Regions from separate parts of the Robertmurraya sp. GLU-23 genome, predicted to be linked through region 1. Evidence: riboswitches for the same ligand, from Rfam matches in the RefSeq annotation. Region 1 holds a riboswitch; each other region holds the start of a gene.
What was found. Region 1 has a riboswitch for S-adenosylmethionine ahead of mtnK (S-methyl-5-thioribose kinase). Riboswitches for the same ligand answer to the same signal wherever they lie in the genome.

Region 1 (4,256 bases):
AACAACACAAATCTCGTGCTCTTTGGCAAGCGCGACTGTATCCTCGAAAAAATTAGCATTTGCTATTGCGCCTGTCGGGTTATTCGGATAATTTAAGAACATGAGCTTTGCCTTTTCTAGCTCGCTATCTGATAGAGCCGTATAATCAGGAAGAAAATGATTTTCTTCTTTCAATGGCATGGTTATCATTTCTGCTTGTGCTAGAGCTACCCCCGACCAATAGTCAGGATAACCCGGATCAGGGACGAGAACATGTTCACCTGGATTTAATAGGCATTGTGGGATTTCAACAAGCCCAGCTTTTCCTCCAAAAAGGATGGCAACTTCTTTTTCTGGATTGATATCTACGTTATATTCTCTTTTATAAAATGTCGCAGCCGCCTCTTTTAATGACGCGAAGCCTTGGAAGGGAGAGTATTTGTGATTATTCGGATTCTCTGCAGCCACTTGCAGGGCTTTTACGATATGTGAAGCTGTCGGTTGATCAGGGTTTCCCTGACCCAGGTTTATCACATCATGACCATCTCTGATCTGCTTATTTACTTTTGCTACAAGTGAAGCGAAGAATTGTTTAGGTAAGCTTTTTAATAATTTTGATTGAGGATATATCATCATTTTTCCACCTACTTTATATTTTCGGGCAATTGGCAATGTTTATATTGAAAAACTAGTCACAAATGTATATCGTAAATGACAACTTGTAAAGTATTTTTACTAATTTTTTTTAGAAAAGGTGGTTTCTTATGAGAGTTTCTTGTATTCAGATGGACATAAGCTTTGGAAATGTAGAAGAAAACTTTCAAAAAGCGGAAAGATTAATAGAGTCAGCCATGGCTGAAAAACCTGACTTAGTCATCCTTCCAGAACTGTGGACGACAGGCTATGACTTAACCCGACTCGATGTTCTTGCAGATGTGGAAGCAAAAAAGAGCATTGAATTTTTGCAAAAATTAGCTAAACAACATCGTGTGCATATTGTTGGTGGCTCTGTTGCTTCTCAAGAAAACAACGGTGTGTATAACAAATTGCTTGTCATAAATAACGAAGGTGAACTTGTTTCCACATACAGCAAAGCGCATCTTTTTAAACTAATGAACGAGCATGAACATCTTCAATCTGGAAGTACAAAAGGCATATTTGCGCTCGACAATCACATATTTGCAGGATTGATATGCTATGATATTCGCTTTCCTGAATGGATTCGGGCTCATACGACAGAAGGAGCGGAGACCATCGTGGTGGTTGCTGAGTGGCCTCTCCCTCGTTTGAACCATTGGAGATCTTTATTAATTGCTAGAGCGATTGAAAATCAATGTTTTGTCATAGCATGTAATCGTTCTGGCTCAGATCCAGACAATGTGTTTGCTGGTCATTCTTTGATTATTAATCCTTGGGGGGAAGTAATTGCAGAGGGAGACGAATATGAATCCATTGTTACTGGACTAATTGATTTAGCAGAAGTGAAGAAAGTCCGTAACATGATTCCGATATTTTCAGACCGCCGGACAGACTTATATTAAAAACTATTGACAACTTTAACACTATGCTGATATGATTCTCATCAGTAAATATTAACTGAAAATTACATCTCTTATCAAGAGTAGGCAGAGGGATTTGGCCCGATGAAGCCCAGCAACCGACCGTAATTCCATTGTGAAATGGGGCGCTATCAGTTTAGCGCCGGATAATATCCGTAAGGCACGGTGCTAATTCCAACAGAAAGAAATTTCCTTTCTGGTAGATAAGAGGTTTGTTGACTACAGCCTCAAACCTCTTTCTAGCAGAAAGAGGTTTTTTTATGCAATAGGAGGATAATCATTATGTCAACAGTAGTACAAGAAACTTATCAACCATTAACAGAAGAAACAGCCATCTCACTAGCAAAAGAGAGAAATTTATTCTCCGAAAATAGTACTCTATCGTGTACAGAAATAGGAGATGGAAATTTAAATTTAGTTTTTCATATTAAAGATCAAGATCAAAAAGGCATCATTATAAAACAAGCTCTTCCATATGCAAAAGTAGTAGGAGAATCATGGCCCCTCACTTTAAAACGAGCAACGATAGAAGCAGAAGCATTAAAACTATTTAAAAAGCACGCTCCTGAATTTGTTCCTGAAGTGTATTATACGAACGAAGTGTTAGCAATAACGATTATGGAAGATTTATCTCATTTAACTATCGCTAGAAAAGGGTTAATTGATGGAAACGAGTATCCCCTGCTTGCAAGTCATCTTGGAACATACTTAGCCAATACAACTTTTTTCACATCGGAGTTTGGTTTGGATAAGGGTCAAAAGAAAGAGCTTGTTAGAAAATTTATTAACCCAGAATTATGTAAAATTACTGAGGACCTCATTTTCTCAGATCCTTACTTTGATGCAGAGACAAATGATTTTGAACCACAGCTTACTTCAACAGTTGAAAAACTATGGAAGGATACAGATTTAAAACTTCAAGTAGCGTTACTGAGAAAAAGCTTTTTAACCGAAGCTGAAGCACTTTTACATGGTGATCTTCATACAGGCAGCTTATTTGTGTCGAAGGAAGAAACAAAAGTAATTGACCCAGAATTTGCATACTTTGGTCCTGTAGGTTTTGATATTGGTCAAGTAATTGCAAATTTATTGTTCCAAGCTATTGCCTTCGAAGAAAAATCACATGCGGTATACTCACATGTAAGAACGTTCTGGAATGTGTATGAAAATCAATTTTCAGTCCTATGGGAACAAGACAATTTAGAACCATTTGCCCGTATTGACGGTTTCCTTTCTTCTACTCTACAAAAATACTTTCAGGATGCGGTTGGATTTGCTGGGTGTGAACTTATAAGAAGAACAATCGGTCTTGCCCATGTTGCGGACTTGGATGGTCTTTCGGATGAAAAGGAACGAATTGCAGCGAAAGAAAAATCTTTAGCGTTAGGTAGAACATTAATTCTTAAGCGTAATGAATTCACATCCATTGAAGAGTTAGTTACATTTTTACACACAAAAAAATACGAGTAGAAGGAATTCTCTACTCGTATTCTTACTATTGTTTAAAGCCAGCTCCTTCTAGTGTAAGGAGCTTCTCCTTTATATCTGTACGTGTTCCTGCATAGCCAGTTAGCTTTTTATTTTTCCCAATAACTCTATGACATGGAATAATAATAGGTAGACGGTTCGCTTTATTCGCCTGTCCGATCGCACGAACGGCTTTACTATTCCCTATCTTTTCTGCTACTTCCTGATAGCTGTATGTTGTTCCAAATGGAATCGAGTGTAGGACCTTCCAAACAGAGCATTGAAACTCAGTTCCTTCCATCTGAAGTGGTAAATCAAAGCCCTTTCTTCTCTTTGAAAAGTAGTCCTCCATTTGCTGCACCGCTTCTTGTACCAGTTCATTTTCAAGTGAAAGGATCAACTGATGACCATTTTCGTGCTTCAGAAAATCCTCTTCTCCAATATGAACGGCCGATACTAGTTCATTTTCTATTACTATATAAATGGTGCCTAACTCCGATTCAACCGTTCCATACAATCTACTCATAAATGATTCCACCTTTATTTTCCGACTGGTAAATATACATGAAATACCGTCCCTTTTCCAACTTCACTTTCAACTTTAATCGTCCCCTCGTGCTCTTCTATAATCCGATAAGAAACCATAAGACCTAGGCCTGTTCCCCTCTCTTTGGTCGTATAGAACGGCTGACCAAGCTTTTTCAGTTTTTCCTCCGGTATTCCATAGCCTTCATCCTTTATGGAAATATGTATCCGATCATCAGTTGTTTGATTCATTGAAATCGTAATATATCCGCCGCTCGGCATAACTTCTATGCCATTTTTAATCATGTTAATAAAGACCTTTTTCAGCTGATTAGGTTCACAGATTAATGTTGGTAAATCATCATCGTAATGAAGAAGGAACTGAACATTGTACAAAACAGCTTGTGCACTTAATAGATTGACCGTTTCTGACATAATCTGAGTAATACTATGATCCACAAATTTGATCGCTTGTGGTTTTGCTAATATTAAAAATTCATTTATAATCGCATCAATGCGATTCAGTTCGGTTGAGATCACATCAAAGTACATGGAATGCTTTCCTTCACTAGAGTCCTCTAAAAGCTGAATAAAACCTTTCAACGCAGTCATTGGATTACGAATTTCATGGGCAACTCCAGCTGCCAACTGACCGATTACACTAAGGGTATCAGATTTATGAAGATTCGCCTCCATTTCAAGCTTTTCCGTAACATCCCTGAAGGT
Region 2 (4,256 bases), on a different contig from region 1:
TATCTCAAAAAATGCCCTCCTGTGACGGCTCACACAAGAACATTCGATAAGATCATATTAATTAATGTTTATTTTTAGCTGCAGGTAATGGTTATAATGAAATGGATGAAAATAAAGGAAGGACGTACATAGCTATGGATTTTCAAACAGTGATGCAGGAACTTGAAGCTCTCGGTAAGGAACGAACGAAAAAAATGTATATTTCCAATGGTGCACACGAGCCCTTGTTTGGCGTGGCTACAGGTGCTATGAAACCAATTGCAAAGAAAATAAAAATAAATCAAGAACTAGCTGATGAGCTATATGCCACAGGTAACTACGATGCAATGTACTTTGCAGGCATTATTGCAGACCCGAAAGCTATGACTGAATCTGATTTTGATCGTTGGATGGACGGAGCGTATTTTTATATGCTGTCTGATTACGTGGTGGCAGTCACTTTATCAGAGTCAGATATTGCACAAGAAGTGGCGGATAAATGGATTGCAAGTGGTGACGAGTTGAGAATGTCAGCTGGGTGGAGTTGCTACTGCTGGCTTTTAGGAAATCGCAAAGACAAGGAATTTTCCGAAAGTAAGATTTCCAATATGCTTGATATGATAAAAAATACGATTCATAATTCGCCAGAACGAACTAAATCAGCTATGAATAATTTTGTATACACCGTAGGGATTTCCTATTTGCCGCAACATGAAAAGGCGGTTGAGACCTCAAAGGAAATAGGAATCGTAGAAGTTAAACGGGACAATAAAAAAAGCAGTTTACTAAACGCATACGAAAGTATTCAAAAAGAAATGGATAGAGGGAAGCTTGGTTTCAAACGCAAGTATGTGAGATGTTAAAAATCGTTTTGATGTATAAATGCCTTTTATAGATATTCTTATTTAGACGTATGTAGGTTTTTTAGTTTGCTTTTCTCGTAACCTGCAGGATACTGAGGATATGTTCTTGCAAATACTTATAAAAAATGTTAAACTTTAGAAGAATTATTTTTGTTCGGTGTAAAGGATAGTATAAGATTAACTTTTCGTCTTGATGATCACTGAGTCCAAGGATAGTAACACATTGTGTGTAAAGCACACAGCAGGAGGAAACAAAATGGAACAAGGTAAAGTAAAATGGTTTAACGCAGAAAAAGGTTTCGGATTTATCGAGCGTGAAGCCGGAGAAGACGTATTCGTTCATTTCTCAGCTATCCAAGGCGAAGGTTTTAAATCTTTAGACGAAGGTCAAGCAGTTACTTTTGACGTTGAGCAAGGTCAACGTGGAGCTCAAGCAGCTAACGTGCGTAAAGCTTAATAATAAAAACAAACTAAGCAGGCTCTTTTTAGAGTCTGTTTTTTTCTTTTTATATACAAGGATCCCCACTCACTGAGTGAGTGGGGCACAATGTAAGCAAGTAAATCAAATGGTAGATAAAGTGTATCACATCCTAACGAATTCACCTAATTATGTTTGTGTTAATTATAGCTTTCAATTCCGCTAAAGTTCACCAATTTGTCGGAGACGGTGATAATCTTTATTAGAGTAAAGTGGACCTTTTGATGGGCTTAATACATACGAAGAATCTATTGTTGCTATCTTTGGAAAAATACACCTATTAATAATATTTAGAAAATACTATTGACATTTTGTTAATAGAATATTAAATTAAGTTTTATACTTTATTAAAGTAAATGAATAAAATACGTTCTCTTATCAAGAGTGGCAGAGGGACTGGCCCGATGACGCCCAGCAACCGTTCCGAATGGAATTGGTGCTAAATCCTGCAAAACAAGAAATTGTTTTGAGAGATAAGAGAGGAGTAGTCCTTATTTTGTGATGAAACCTCTCTTTTCTGGAGAGGTTTTTTATATTTTATAAAAACTCTCCTAAGAGCAACGTTGGTAAGAAGACAAAAAACAAAAAGGGGAGAAAGAATCATGAAGAAGAAATTTTTAAGAAGTGCATTTGTATCAGCGATCGCTGCAACACTTTTGCTTACAGGCTGTGCAACAGGGGGAGAAACAAAGGAAGCAACAGGATCGAACACACCGATTGAAGGTGTACCTGACCGCTTTGCAAATGGGGACCAACCGAAAATCAAAGTTATTCGTAAAATTGGTGGAGACGATCACACAGCACAATTCTTAGCTGGTGCAAAACAAGAAGGTGAAGCATTAGGATTCCAAGTGGATGTATTTACTGCAAATGGAGATACAGCGAAATTTCATGATGCGATTAACCAAGCGTTAACTCAAGATTATGATGGATTTATTATTTCTCACGGGGACGATGATGCTACCGTGAATGACATACAGAAAATTGTTGACGCAGGAAAGAGTGTAGTCGCATTTGACTCGAATGCAAATTTAACTAGTGTTGATGGTGTCACTCTAGTATCACAGGATGATGAAGCATTAGCTACTCTATCATTGGACCAATTAGTAAAAGAAACAAAAGGTGAAGCCAATATTGCTTACCTATGGGTGGACGGATTCCCACCTATGGTTAGACGAAATAAGGTTTATGAAGAGGTTTTAGCAAATAATCCTGGAATAAAAGAAGTGGAGCGCTTTGGGGTAGCAGCAGCTGACACTAGTGTTCAAACTCAAAATGCCGTTGCCGCAATGTTAAATAAATACCCTAAGGGTGAACTTGATGCGATTTTTGCAACATGGGATGCTTTTGCTATCGGTGCAGCTCGTGCGTTAAAAGAAGCTGGCAGAGAAGAAGTGAAAATCTATGGAATCGATGTTTCAAATGCTGATTTGCAGGAAATTCAAAGAGAAGGCAGTGCTTGGAGATATACCGCAGCTGTTGATCCTAAGTTGATAGGTTCAGTAAATATGAGAATACTCGCAAAGAAATTAGCAGGAGAGGAAACACCACAAACGTATGATTTGGAAGCTTCACTAATCTCTCAAGAAGACCTTCAAAAATCAAAAGATCCGGTTAATATGGTCAATCTAACTGAAATCATTGAAGGATGGGGCCAATCATCAGAATTTGAGGAAGACTGGATGAAGACACTAAAGGAACATTATAAGAAGTAAGGGACTTGTAGATAGACACTCTCTTTTTAAAAGGCTGTTTTCGTAAAGTTTGTTGTTTTGTAAAAAGCCCTAATGCCGGCTTTTTACCCGTGTATTCAATCTTACTCTTTAAATATAGAGCCCCTGTTTTCTAAAACGTTCAATGGACTTATGACTTTTTAGAAAATAAGTGTTTTATTTCAATAAAGTAGTGCTAAAAGCAACAATGTTTTAGAAAACAGCTTTTTAAAAAGAAAAAAAGAGTGTCTCTTTGAAAGGACAGTGACATCATGACCACTTTAAAGATGAAGAATGTCTCAATTGAATTTCCGGGTGTTAAAGCATTAAATGAGGTGGATTTTTCAGTTGAAAGCGGGAGAACTCATGCCTTAATCGGAGCCAATGGTGCTGGGAAATCAACGTTGATGAAGGTTCTTGCAGGGGCATATGGCCACTATACTGGTGAAATCACAATGAATGGACAACCTATGACCATTCGTTCTCCAAAAAGTGCCATGGATTCTGGAATTCAAATTGTATATCAGGAAGTGGATACAGCTCTGATCCCCAACTTAACGGTTGCTGAAAATATCATGTTAATGGACACGGTCCATAACATGGGAAAGAAGCAATGGGTCAATTGGAAAAGCCTGCATTCGAAAGCGGCCGCCATCCTAGTAGAAATGAATTTGACTCTTCCTACTAAAAAACTAGTAAGTGAATTGACATTGGCAGAAAAACAAATGGTTTTGATCGCTAGAGCAGTGTCGAAAGAATGTAAATTTCTCATTTTGGATGAGCCGACAGCACCTCTTAGTCATACAGAAACAAATGAATTATTTCGTATAGTAAAAGAATTAAAGAGACGTGATGTTGGAATTATTTTTATATCGCACCGACTACCAGAGATTTTTGAGATTTGTGATGACATTACGATTATGAGAAATGGGGAAGTAGTCGAGCGACAGAGAATTTCGGATACCACCCAAAACAAAGTAGTGGAGCATATGCTTGGTCAAAAACTCGGTGAACAGTTTCCTGATAAATTCATGACCATTGGAGACACATTCCTTGAAGTAAAAGGACTTACAGTTAGAGATAAGATTAAAGATTTCAGCATGAATGTCAGAGCAGGAGAGATTGTGGGAATCGCCGGGCTTGTAGGTGCCGGTAAGACCGAGTTCTGTAAAGCCCTGTTCGGGGCTGAAGGCGAATTAATAGCAGGAGAAGTCAAGGTGAACG
Region 3 (4,256 bases), on a different contig from region 1:
TTACCAAAGCCTTGGAAGTCCTCGTCGATGATGGTTTCAAATTCTTCTGATTCAACAACTTCTTTCAGATCTTTTGCAAATTGGCTGTCAATATTCTTTGTGTCAACTACCACACGGTTACGGTATTGATCTGGCATATTTTCAAGCTGTAATGCGTCTAATAAGTCCATTTTTGCTGCTAAAGCGAAGTTACCTGGTACAGCAGCAAGGTCCACGCTGTCAACCGCACGTGGTAGCTGAGCTGCTTCAATTGGTTGGAATACTAGATTTTTTACGTTCTTTTCTACGTCTTTTTCTGAAACCGTTAATGGGTCAGCATCTGCGTTTAATGTGATTAACCCAAGATCTTCTAAAATTAAGAAAGCACGTGCTGCGTTTGTTGGGTCATTTGGAATAGCTATATCAGCACCCTCAGCAATTTCATCTATAGAAGTAAACGTATTTGAGTAGATTCCCATTGGTGCAGTTGGTACGGAAATAACATCAGTTAGTTCAATCTTATTTTCTTTTGCGAAGTTTTCCATGTAGATTTTGTGCTGGAATAGGTTCGCGTCAATGTCTCCCTTGGAAAGAGCGAGATTTGGTTGAACATAGTCACTGAATTCTACTACTTCTACTTCATAGCCTTTTTCCTCTAATAAAGGCTTAATTGCGTTTGAAACCATGTCACTATATGGACCAGAGGTTGCTCCAATTTTCACTTCTTTTTTCGTAGTTGCACTTTCCTCAGAAGAAGAAGCTTCCTCAGAACTTCCACCGCAAGCTGCAAGAGCCGCAATAGCAATCAAAATGACAAAACTCAAAAATAACTTTCTCATCGTAAATATTCCTCCAATAGTTTTATGGTGTCTGTCACCCTTCGTGGACAGTTGGTGCGTTTTTGTCCTTCTGGGATGGACAGTGGTCACATGTGATTTATTTTTTGTTTACTGCTTTTGCTAGTCGGTCACCGAAAAATTGGATGAGCTGGACTAAACAAATTAGGATGATAACGGTGGTGATCATGACGGTGTTGTCGTATCGGTAGTACCCGAACCGGATGGCAAGGTCCCCAACACCACCACCGCCAACAATTCCAGCCATCGCGGAGTAAGCGACTAAACTAATAATCGTAATGGTCACGCCTTGGATGATCCCTGGTTTGGCCTCTGGAAGAAGAACCTCCTTGATGATCATCCACGGGGAAGCTCCGACCGCGACCGCTGCCTCAATCACTCCTTTATCTATCTCACGCAGTGACTGTTCTACCAATCTTGCAAAGAAAGGAATCGCAGCTACTGAGAGTGAAACAGAAGCGGCAGTTGGCCCAATTGTTGATCCAGCGATCAAGTCAGCCAATGGTAAAAGGGCAATGAGCAAGATAATAAACGGGACCGAACGAATCATGTTCACTAAAAATCCAACAATCTGATTAAATAGGGAATTCTCTAAAAATAATCCGCGGTCGGTAACAAACAATAGGACTCCCACGGGCAATCCGACAATCATAGCTACCACAATCGATATTCCCACCATATAAATCGTTTCAAAAAAGGCTTTGTTTAAATCGGGTAGCAACTCTATTAAGCTATCAAGCGGCATCTCGGATCACCTCCAAGCTTTCTGTGCGAGATGTGATATATTGAATCGCATGTTCTACTTCAGCGGTGTCACCTGTAAGTTCCATAATGAAGATTCCAAGTGGAGTGTCTTTTATGTACTCGATTTTGCCGTGTAAAATATTGCCCTTCACTTGGTACTTCTGTAGTGCATCTGAAATCACTGATTCTTCAGCAATCGCCCCGCGGAAATGAATCTTTACAATTTTTCCTTTGCTTGAAGATAGCAAGTGTTCTGGTAAATCAAATTGTAGAATGGTATTAATGAATTCCTTGGTAAGTTCGTTTATTGGATTTGCGAACAAGTCATACACTGGCCCTTCCTCAACAATTCGCCCGTCCTGCATAACTGCCATTCGGTCACAAATCTCTTTTACGACTTCCATCTCGTGTGTAATCAGTACAATTGTTAACCCTAACTCTTGGTTAATCTTTTTTAACAAAGATAAAATCGATTTCGTCGTGCTCGGGTCTAGGGCAGAGGTAGCTTCATCACAAAGGAGAACGGAAGGGTTATTCGCTAACGCTCTCGCAATTCCTACTCGTTGCTTTTGTCCACCGCTCAACTGAGACGGATACACATCACGCTTATCTGACAAGCCAACCATATCAAGTAGCTCAGTTACTCTTGCATCAATCTCTGCTTTCGATTTATAAGCCGCTTTTAGAGCAAAAGCTACGTTTTCAAAAACCGTCTTTGAGCTTACGAGATAGAAGTGTTGGAAAATCATCCCGATTTTCTGGCGAGCACTTCGTAGCTCCTTTTTTCGCAGTGACGTAAGAGAAACCCCGTCGATCTTAACTTCTCCTGAGGTAGGAGCCTCCAATAAATTCAAACAGCGTAGTAACGAACTTTTTCCAGCGCCGCTATACCCTACAATTCCAAAAATTTCGCCTTTGTTCACGGTTAGTGACACATGGTCCACACCTATTACTTCACCTTTTTTTGTTTGATAGACTTTCACCAAGTCTTTTACTTCGATCATTCATGTCACCCCTTAAGCTATAAAAATACAAAAAAACCTCTTTCCAGTCAGAAAGAGGCATCGTTATATATACGACTTATCTTTCAGAATGGAATCATTCTGTAGGAAGTGGCACCGTTCCATGAAATGGAGGTTGCCGGACGTCATAGGGCCTAATCCCTCAGTCACTCTTGATAAGTAAAAGGTCTTATTAATTTGTTACATGAATCATAAATCTAATAGGGGAGAAGTGTCAACAGCTGTTTTTGATAGAGGGAAGTGTAGGCAACGCTTACATAACTGAGGCTGTAGGCAGGAAAAAAATTTATAAAAATAAAAAAACACCCATCCACAAATCGTGAATGAGTGTCGAGAAATGATTAGATTTTCATAACTCCACCGGTGCTAGCAGATGTTACAAGCTTTGAATAACGAGCAAGATAACCCTTTTTCACCTTTGGTTCAAAGCCTTTCCAGTTAGCTTTACGCTCGGCCCATTGTTCGTCAGAAAGAACAACGTCCATGGAACGAGCGTCAACATCGATGACAATTTGATCTCCATTTTGGATAAACGCTAATGGTCCACCTTCAGCTGCTTCTGGTGAAGCGTGACCGATAGACAATCCGCGTGAAGCTCCAGAGAAGCGGCCATCTGTTACAAGAGCAACCTTCGCACCAAGTCCCATTCCCATGATTTGAGAAGTTGGAGCTAGCATTTCAGGCATACCAGGTCCACCTTTTGGACCTTCGTAACGGATAACAACTACGTCGCCTTCTTTTACTTTTCCGTTTGCAATGCCGTGAAGGGCTTCGTCTTGTGAATCAAATACAACAGCCGGTCCTTCATGGCGGTTTCCACCTGTAATTCCACCTGTTTTAATGATGGCACCATCTGGAGCAAGGTTACCAAACAATACAGCTAGGCCACCCTTTTCGCTATGTGGGTTATCAATGGAATGAATGACATCGAAGTTCTTTACATCACAGCCAGCGATATTTTCACCGAGTGTTTTCCCTGTCACCGTTAATGTATCTAAGTGAAGAGCTCCTTCTTTCTTAGATAATTCGTTTAGAACCGCAGACACACCACCCGCTTCATGCAAATCTTCAATAAATACATCAGAAGCAGGAGCAAGCTTAGACAAATGAGGAACACGAGCCGCTACTTCATTGATTCTTCCGATTGGATAATCGATTTCTGCTTCATGAGCTAATGCTAATGTGTGAAGAACTGTATTAGATGATCCACCTAATGCCATATCAAGGGCAAACGCGTTATCGATTGCTTTTTCTGTAACGATATCACGAGGCTTAATATCCTTTTCAATCAGTTCCATTAACTGAGTTGCTGATTTCCTAACGAAATCTCTACGCTCAGGCGCTACAGCTAAAATTGTTCCATTACCAGGAAGAGCCAATCCAAGAGCTTCTGCTAAACAGTTCATCGAGTTTGCTGTAAACATACCTGAACAAGAGCCACATGTCGGGCAACCAAACTGTTCTAATTCTAAAAGTCCCTTGTCATCAAGTTTTCCAGCTTGGTATGCACCTACACCTTCAAATACAGAAGAAAGTGAGATCTTTTTGCCTTCACTAGTCACTCCAGCCTTCATCGGTCCACCACTTACGAAAACAGTAGGGATATTTAAACGAAGTGACGCCATTAACATACCTGGAGTAATCTTGTCACAGT
Region 4 (4,256 bases), on a different contig from region 1:
TAACGCTTGGTTAGGTAGGATGTAATCTTGGAACGTTTCAATCTTTAATTCGATTCCTTTTTCCTCTAAAAGCGATTTTGCTTCTTCTAGAATTTCAGCATGAGGTACGTTAGAAGCTCCCACTACTAATTCAGTTGTTTCTGCTGCTTCTTCACCTTCACCACCGTTTGACTCATCATCATTTGCTGTACCGCAAGCTGCTAGAACTAAAGCAACTGCTAATGATAAAAATAAGCTTAAAAATTTCTTCATTTTTGTCTCTCCTATCTTTTATCTAGTTTTGATGTTATAGAATCTCCAATAAATTGGATAATAAACACAATTATTAAAATGATAACAGTAGCCACAAGGGTTACGTCACTACGACTTCTCTGGAACCCTTCGAGATATGCTAGGTTTCCTAAACCACCCGCACCAATCACACCAGCCATTGCTGTATAACTCACCAAAGCAATAGCCGTAACCGTAATACCAGATACTAAAGCTGGCAATGATTCAGGAATAAGCACCTTAAAGATAATCGTGCTAGTTTTAGCACCCATTGATTTAGCTGCCTCAATAACTCCTTTATCAATCTCACGCAATCCGATTTCCACCATTCTCGCGTAAAACGGAGCGGCACCAATAATTAAAGCCGGTAAAGCTGCATTCTCACCAATCATCGTATCTAGTATAAGCTTTGTAAAAGGAATCAAAAGAACAATTAATATAATAAAGGGAATCGAGCGGAAGACGTTCACGACAGAACTGATCACTTTATTCACTAATGTATTTTCCCAAATATTACCCTTAGCTGTTAAAAATAATAAAAGTCCTAAAATTAAACCAAGAACAAATGTAATAACAACTGATATAGCTGTCATATACAGGGTTTCATTCGTTGCTTCAATCATTTTTTCCCAGTTCACGTTTGGTAAAAGTGTCTCAAGCATTCGAAATCACCTCCACTCCAACCTGTTGTGATTCGATATATGCAATGGCCTTTGAAAGCTCTTCCCTTTCCCCATCTAAGTGGATAAAAAGCGTTCCATAAGAACCATTTTGTGTTTGTGATATTTTCCCTTGCAGGATATTTACAGTTACCTGGTAATGGCGAATAAGGTTCGTAATCAGCGGTTGCTCTGCTGCTTCTCCAACAAAACCTAGTTGAACGACTGTACCATGCGGATACAGTTCTAATAAGTGTTCAATTGTTTCCTTCGTTTCTTCAGGTTCTGTTACTTGCTGAACAAATCGTTTCGTAATTTCTTCCTTAGGATGCTTAAATACGTCAAGTACTGGGCCGAGTTCAACAACCTTTCCACCTTCCATAACAGCTACACGATGACAAATCTTTCTAATGACGTGCATTTCATGAGTGATAAGGACGATGGTTAAACCTAAACGCTTATTAATATCAACTAATAGCTCTAGAATCGAATCTGTTGTTTGTGGATCAAGAGCAGATGTTGCCTCATCACAAAGGAGAACTTTGGGATTGTTAGCAAGTGCTCTCGCAATTCCTACTCTTTGTTTTTGCCCACCACTCAATTGAGAAGGGTAAGCGTCTTCTCTTCCTTCTAATCCAACCAAACGAATAAGCTCGTCTACTCTTTTCATTCTTTGCCCTTTAGGAACTCCTGCAATTTCAAGTGGAAATGCAATATTTTCTCTTACTGTTCGAGACCATAAAAGGTTAAAATGTTGGAATATCATGCTTATTTCCTGTCTAGCTTTACGAAGGCTACTACCTTTAATTTTCGATACTTCATTATTTGCCACAATAACGGATCCCTCAGTAGGAATTTCTAACCCATTCAGCATACGAATAAGCGTACTTTTCCCTGCGCCACTATAACCAATTACACCGAAGATTTCTCCTTCAGTAATTTCTAAGTTTACATTATCAACAGCCGTTACTTTTCCTTGTCTTGAAGAATAAATCTTTTTTACGTCTTTTATCGAGATCAAAGGTTTCTCCCCCTTCCATTTCCGATTATTCTGATAAAACTACATGCTGTCATGCTACAGAAAGGTACAATACAACTTAGGTTCTATCATCCGGTTCATTCCTATTCGAATGAGAGCACTCTAAATGAACATAAAAAAAACCTTTCTGCATGAGCAGAAAGGCAGAAAGTATCACCTTTCTCTCATCTATCAAAGCAATACGCTTTGTGTGAATTGGCACCATTTCAATAATTTGACGGTTGCCGGGCTTCATAGGGCACATCCCTCCACCTCTCTTGATAAGAGCTTATCAATCTATATGAACTTTTTTAGTTGTAGTCTTAATCACGAGTGCTATCTTATCATGGAAAAACGGGAGTGTCAACGATAAATTTCGACAAAAATCTTATGGATTACACATGGCTAGTAAGCGAGGTTTTTCCTGTCGCTAATGTAATCGCTTGCTCTAAATCTTCAACTAAATCCTCCACATTTTCAATCCCAATCGAGAGACGAATTAAATCCTCTGGAACGCCTGCTGCTTTTAACCCCTCTGTGTCAAGCTGTTGATGAGTTGTGCTTGCAGGATGAATGACTAAGCTTTTTGCATCACCAACATTGGCAACATGTGCCCAAAGTTTGAGACTATTTATAAACGTTGCTCCAGCCTCTCGCCCTCCGTCGATTCCAAAGACAACGACAGAACCTGCTCCTTTAGGTAAGTATTTCTTCGCAAGCTCGTAGTCTGGATGCTTCTCATTTCCTGGATACATCACCCAATTAACCGCTGGATGTGCTTCTAGATACTCTACGATCTTCTTCGTATTTGCCACATGCTCCTTCATTCTCACATGCAAAGTTTCTAAACCTAGAGTGAATTGAAAGGCATTTTGAGGGCTTAATGCTGGACCTAGATCACGTAGCAATTGAACTCTTGCTTTTACAATATAAGCTGCAGCACCAATTGCTTCACTATATACAATATCATGATAGCTGGCATCAGGGGTTGTGAATCCAGGAAACTTCGCCGAATTCCAATCAAACTTTCCGCCATCCACGATAATACCCCCAAGAGTTGTACCATTCCCTAAAAGCCATTTTGTTGCCGAATGAATAACAATATCTGCACCATGCTCAATTGGACGACATAAATAAGGAGTCGCAAAGGTATTATCGATAACAAGAGGAATACCTGCATCATGTGCGATCTTTGCGACATTTTCGATATCCAGAATTCGCAAGCTTGGGTTTCCAATGGTCTCTGCAAAGATCGCCTTTGTTTTCTCTGTAATAGCTTGCTTAAAATTCTCTGGATTGGTTGAATCGACAAACTTCACATTGATACCATATTTAGGTAATGTTATAGCAAATAGATTATATGTACCTCCATATAGATTCGAAGCTGCAACGATTTCATCCCCTGCTTCAGCCAAATTTAGGATCGCCAGTGTAATCGCTGCCATTCCGCTCGATACAGCGAGTGCTCCTACTCCACCTTCAAGGAGGGCCACTCTTTCTTCGAACACTGTAGTAGTTGGATTATGAATGCGTGTATAAATATATCCCGGTTCAGCAAGTGCAAAGAGATTAGCAGCATGTTCAGTGCTTTTAAATTGATAAGCATTGTTTTGATAGATCGGTACTGCTCTTGCTCCTGTAGTAGGATCTGGACTTAATCCACCATGGACACCAAGTGTTTCTAACCGATACTTCTTCTGTTCTGTCATACCAGTCCCTCCACCACTCTTTATAAGAATTTTTATTAATCACGTAGATGATGGTATCATGGGTAAAATTGACAAGTCAATAATATTTTAGAAAGTTCAGAAAAATTTCAAATATTATTGGCATGCTTATATGGCTTTACTAAAAAGAACAACGTTTCTAAGTATAAAGCTGTTCTAAACGAGGATTGTAAGGAAATAAAATTTGATAATGTTGCTTGTCTGAGTTTGATTTCCCCACGGAGCAAGGATATAATATCTTCCTTCTTTCCTTGAAGATGTGCGTCAATATGATGATGATCTTTTTCGAATAGAAGTTCAACTTTCCCCTTATTTATATGGATAAAGAAGGCCTCATCTTCTGATCTAATACAAATAACAACGGGTGCCTTCTTTAAAAAAGGCAGTAAATGACTACGGTTATTCCATTCATTCACTGTTCTTTGTAACTGAACATGCATCGGTCTTCCTCCTCTAAATATACGGATACATATATATTCCACTCTGAGAGAAGGCTTACCTTTAATATCTTTTCGACAAATTTTCGGGGCGTTTGTCAGGGGTACCTAACAAGCTTTGTATCGAATGCTGTAGTTAGAGTTC

Region 2: another riboswitch for S-adenosylmethionine. It lies ahead of ACVBAX_RS22905 (sugar ABC transporter substrate-binding protein); the one in region 1 lies ahead of mtnK (S-methyl-5-thioribose kinase).
Region 3: another riboswitch for S-adenosylmethionine. It lies ahead of ACVBAX_RS18465 (methionine ABC transporter ATP-binding protein); the one in region 1 lies ahead of mtnK (S-methyl-5-thioribose kinase).
Region 4: another riboswitch for S-adenosylmethionine. It lies ahead of ACVBAX_RS18260 (methionine ABC transporter ATP-binding protein); the one in region 1 lies ahead of mtnK (S-methyl-5-thioribose kinase).

Annotation. Positions count from the first base shown of each region.
Region 1 is NZ_JBRKCV010000002.1:43,499-47,754, reverse strand. It holds gene ACVBAX_RS04535 (aminotransferase class I/II-fold pyridoxal phosphate-dependent enzyme) at 1-615, opposite strand, end outside; gene ACVBAX_RS04530 (carbon-nitrogen family hydrolase) at 744-1,520, shown strand; SAM riboswitch class I at 1,589-1,748, shown strand; gene mtnK (S-methyl-5-thioribose kinase) at 1,821-3,008, shown strand; gene ACVBAX_RS04520 (methylated-DNA--[protein]-cysteine S-methyltransferase) at 3,034-3,531, opposite strand; gene ACVBAX_RS04515 (PAS domain-containing sensor histidine kinase) at 3,546-4,256, opposite strand, start outside.
Region 2 is NZ_JBRKCV010000022.1:57,974-62,229, reverse strand. It holds gene ACVBAX_RS22920 (DUF1801 domain-containing protein) at 1-50, shown strand, start outside; gene ACVBAX_RS22915 (DNA alkylation repair protein) at 135-842, shown strand; gene ACVBAX_RS22910 (cold-shock protein) at 1,099-1,299, shown strand; SAM riboswitch class I at 1,693-1,800, shown strand; gene ACVBAX_RS22905 (sugar ABC transporter substrate-binding protein) at 1,923-3,035, shown strand; gene ACVBAX_RS22900 (sugar ABC transporter ATP-binding protein) at 3,305-4,256, shown strand, end outside.
Region 3 is NZ_JBRKCV010000013.1:100,692-104,947, reverse strand. It holds gene ACVBAX_RS18475 (MetQ/NlpA family ABC transporter substrate-binding protein) at 1-818, opposite strand, end outside; gene ACVBAX_RS18470 (methionine ABC transporter permease) at 916-1,581, opposite strand; gene ACVBAX_RS18465 (methionine ABC transporter ATP-binding protein) at 1,571-2,584, opposite strand; SAM riboswitch class I at 2,658-2,764, opposite strand; gene ilvD (dihydroxy-acid dehydratase) at 2,944-4,256, opposite strand, start outside.
Region 4 is NZ_JBRKCV010000013.1:54,294-58,549, forward strand. It holds gene ACVBAX_RS18250 (MetQ/NlpA family ABC transporter substrate-binding protein) at 1-252, opposite strand, end outside; gene ACVBAX_RS18255 (methionine ABC transporter permease) at 264-932, opposite strand; gene ACVBAX_RS18260 (methionine ABC transporter ATP-binding protein) at 925-1,950, opposite strand; SAM riboswitch class I at 2,130-2,235, opposite strand; gene ACVBAX_RS18265 (O-acetylhomoserine aminocarboxypropyltransferase/cysteine synthase family protein) at 2,343-3,656, opposite strand; gene ACVBAX_RS18270 (hypothetical protein) at 3,764-4,114, opposite strand.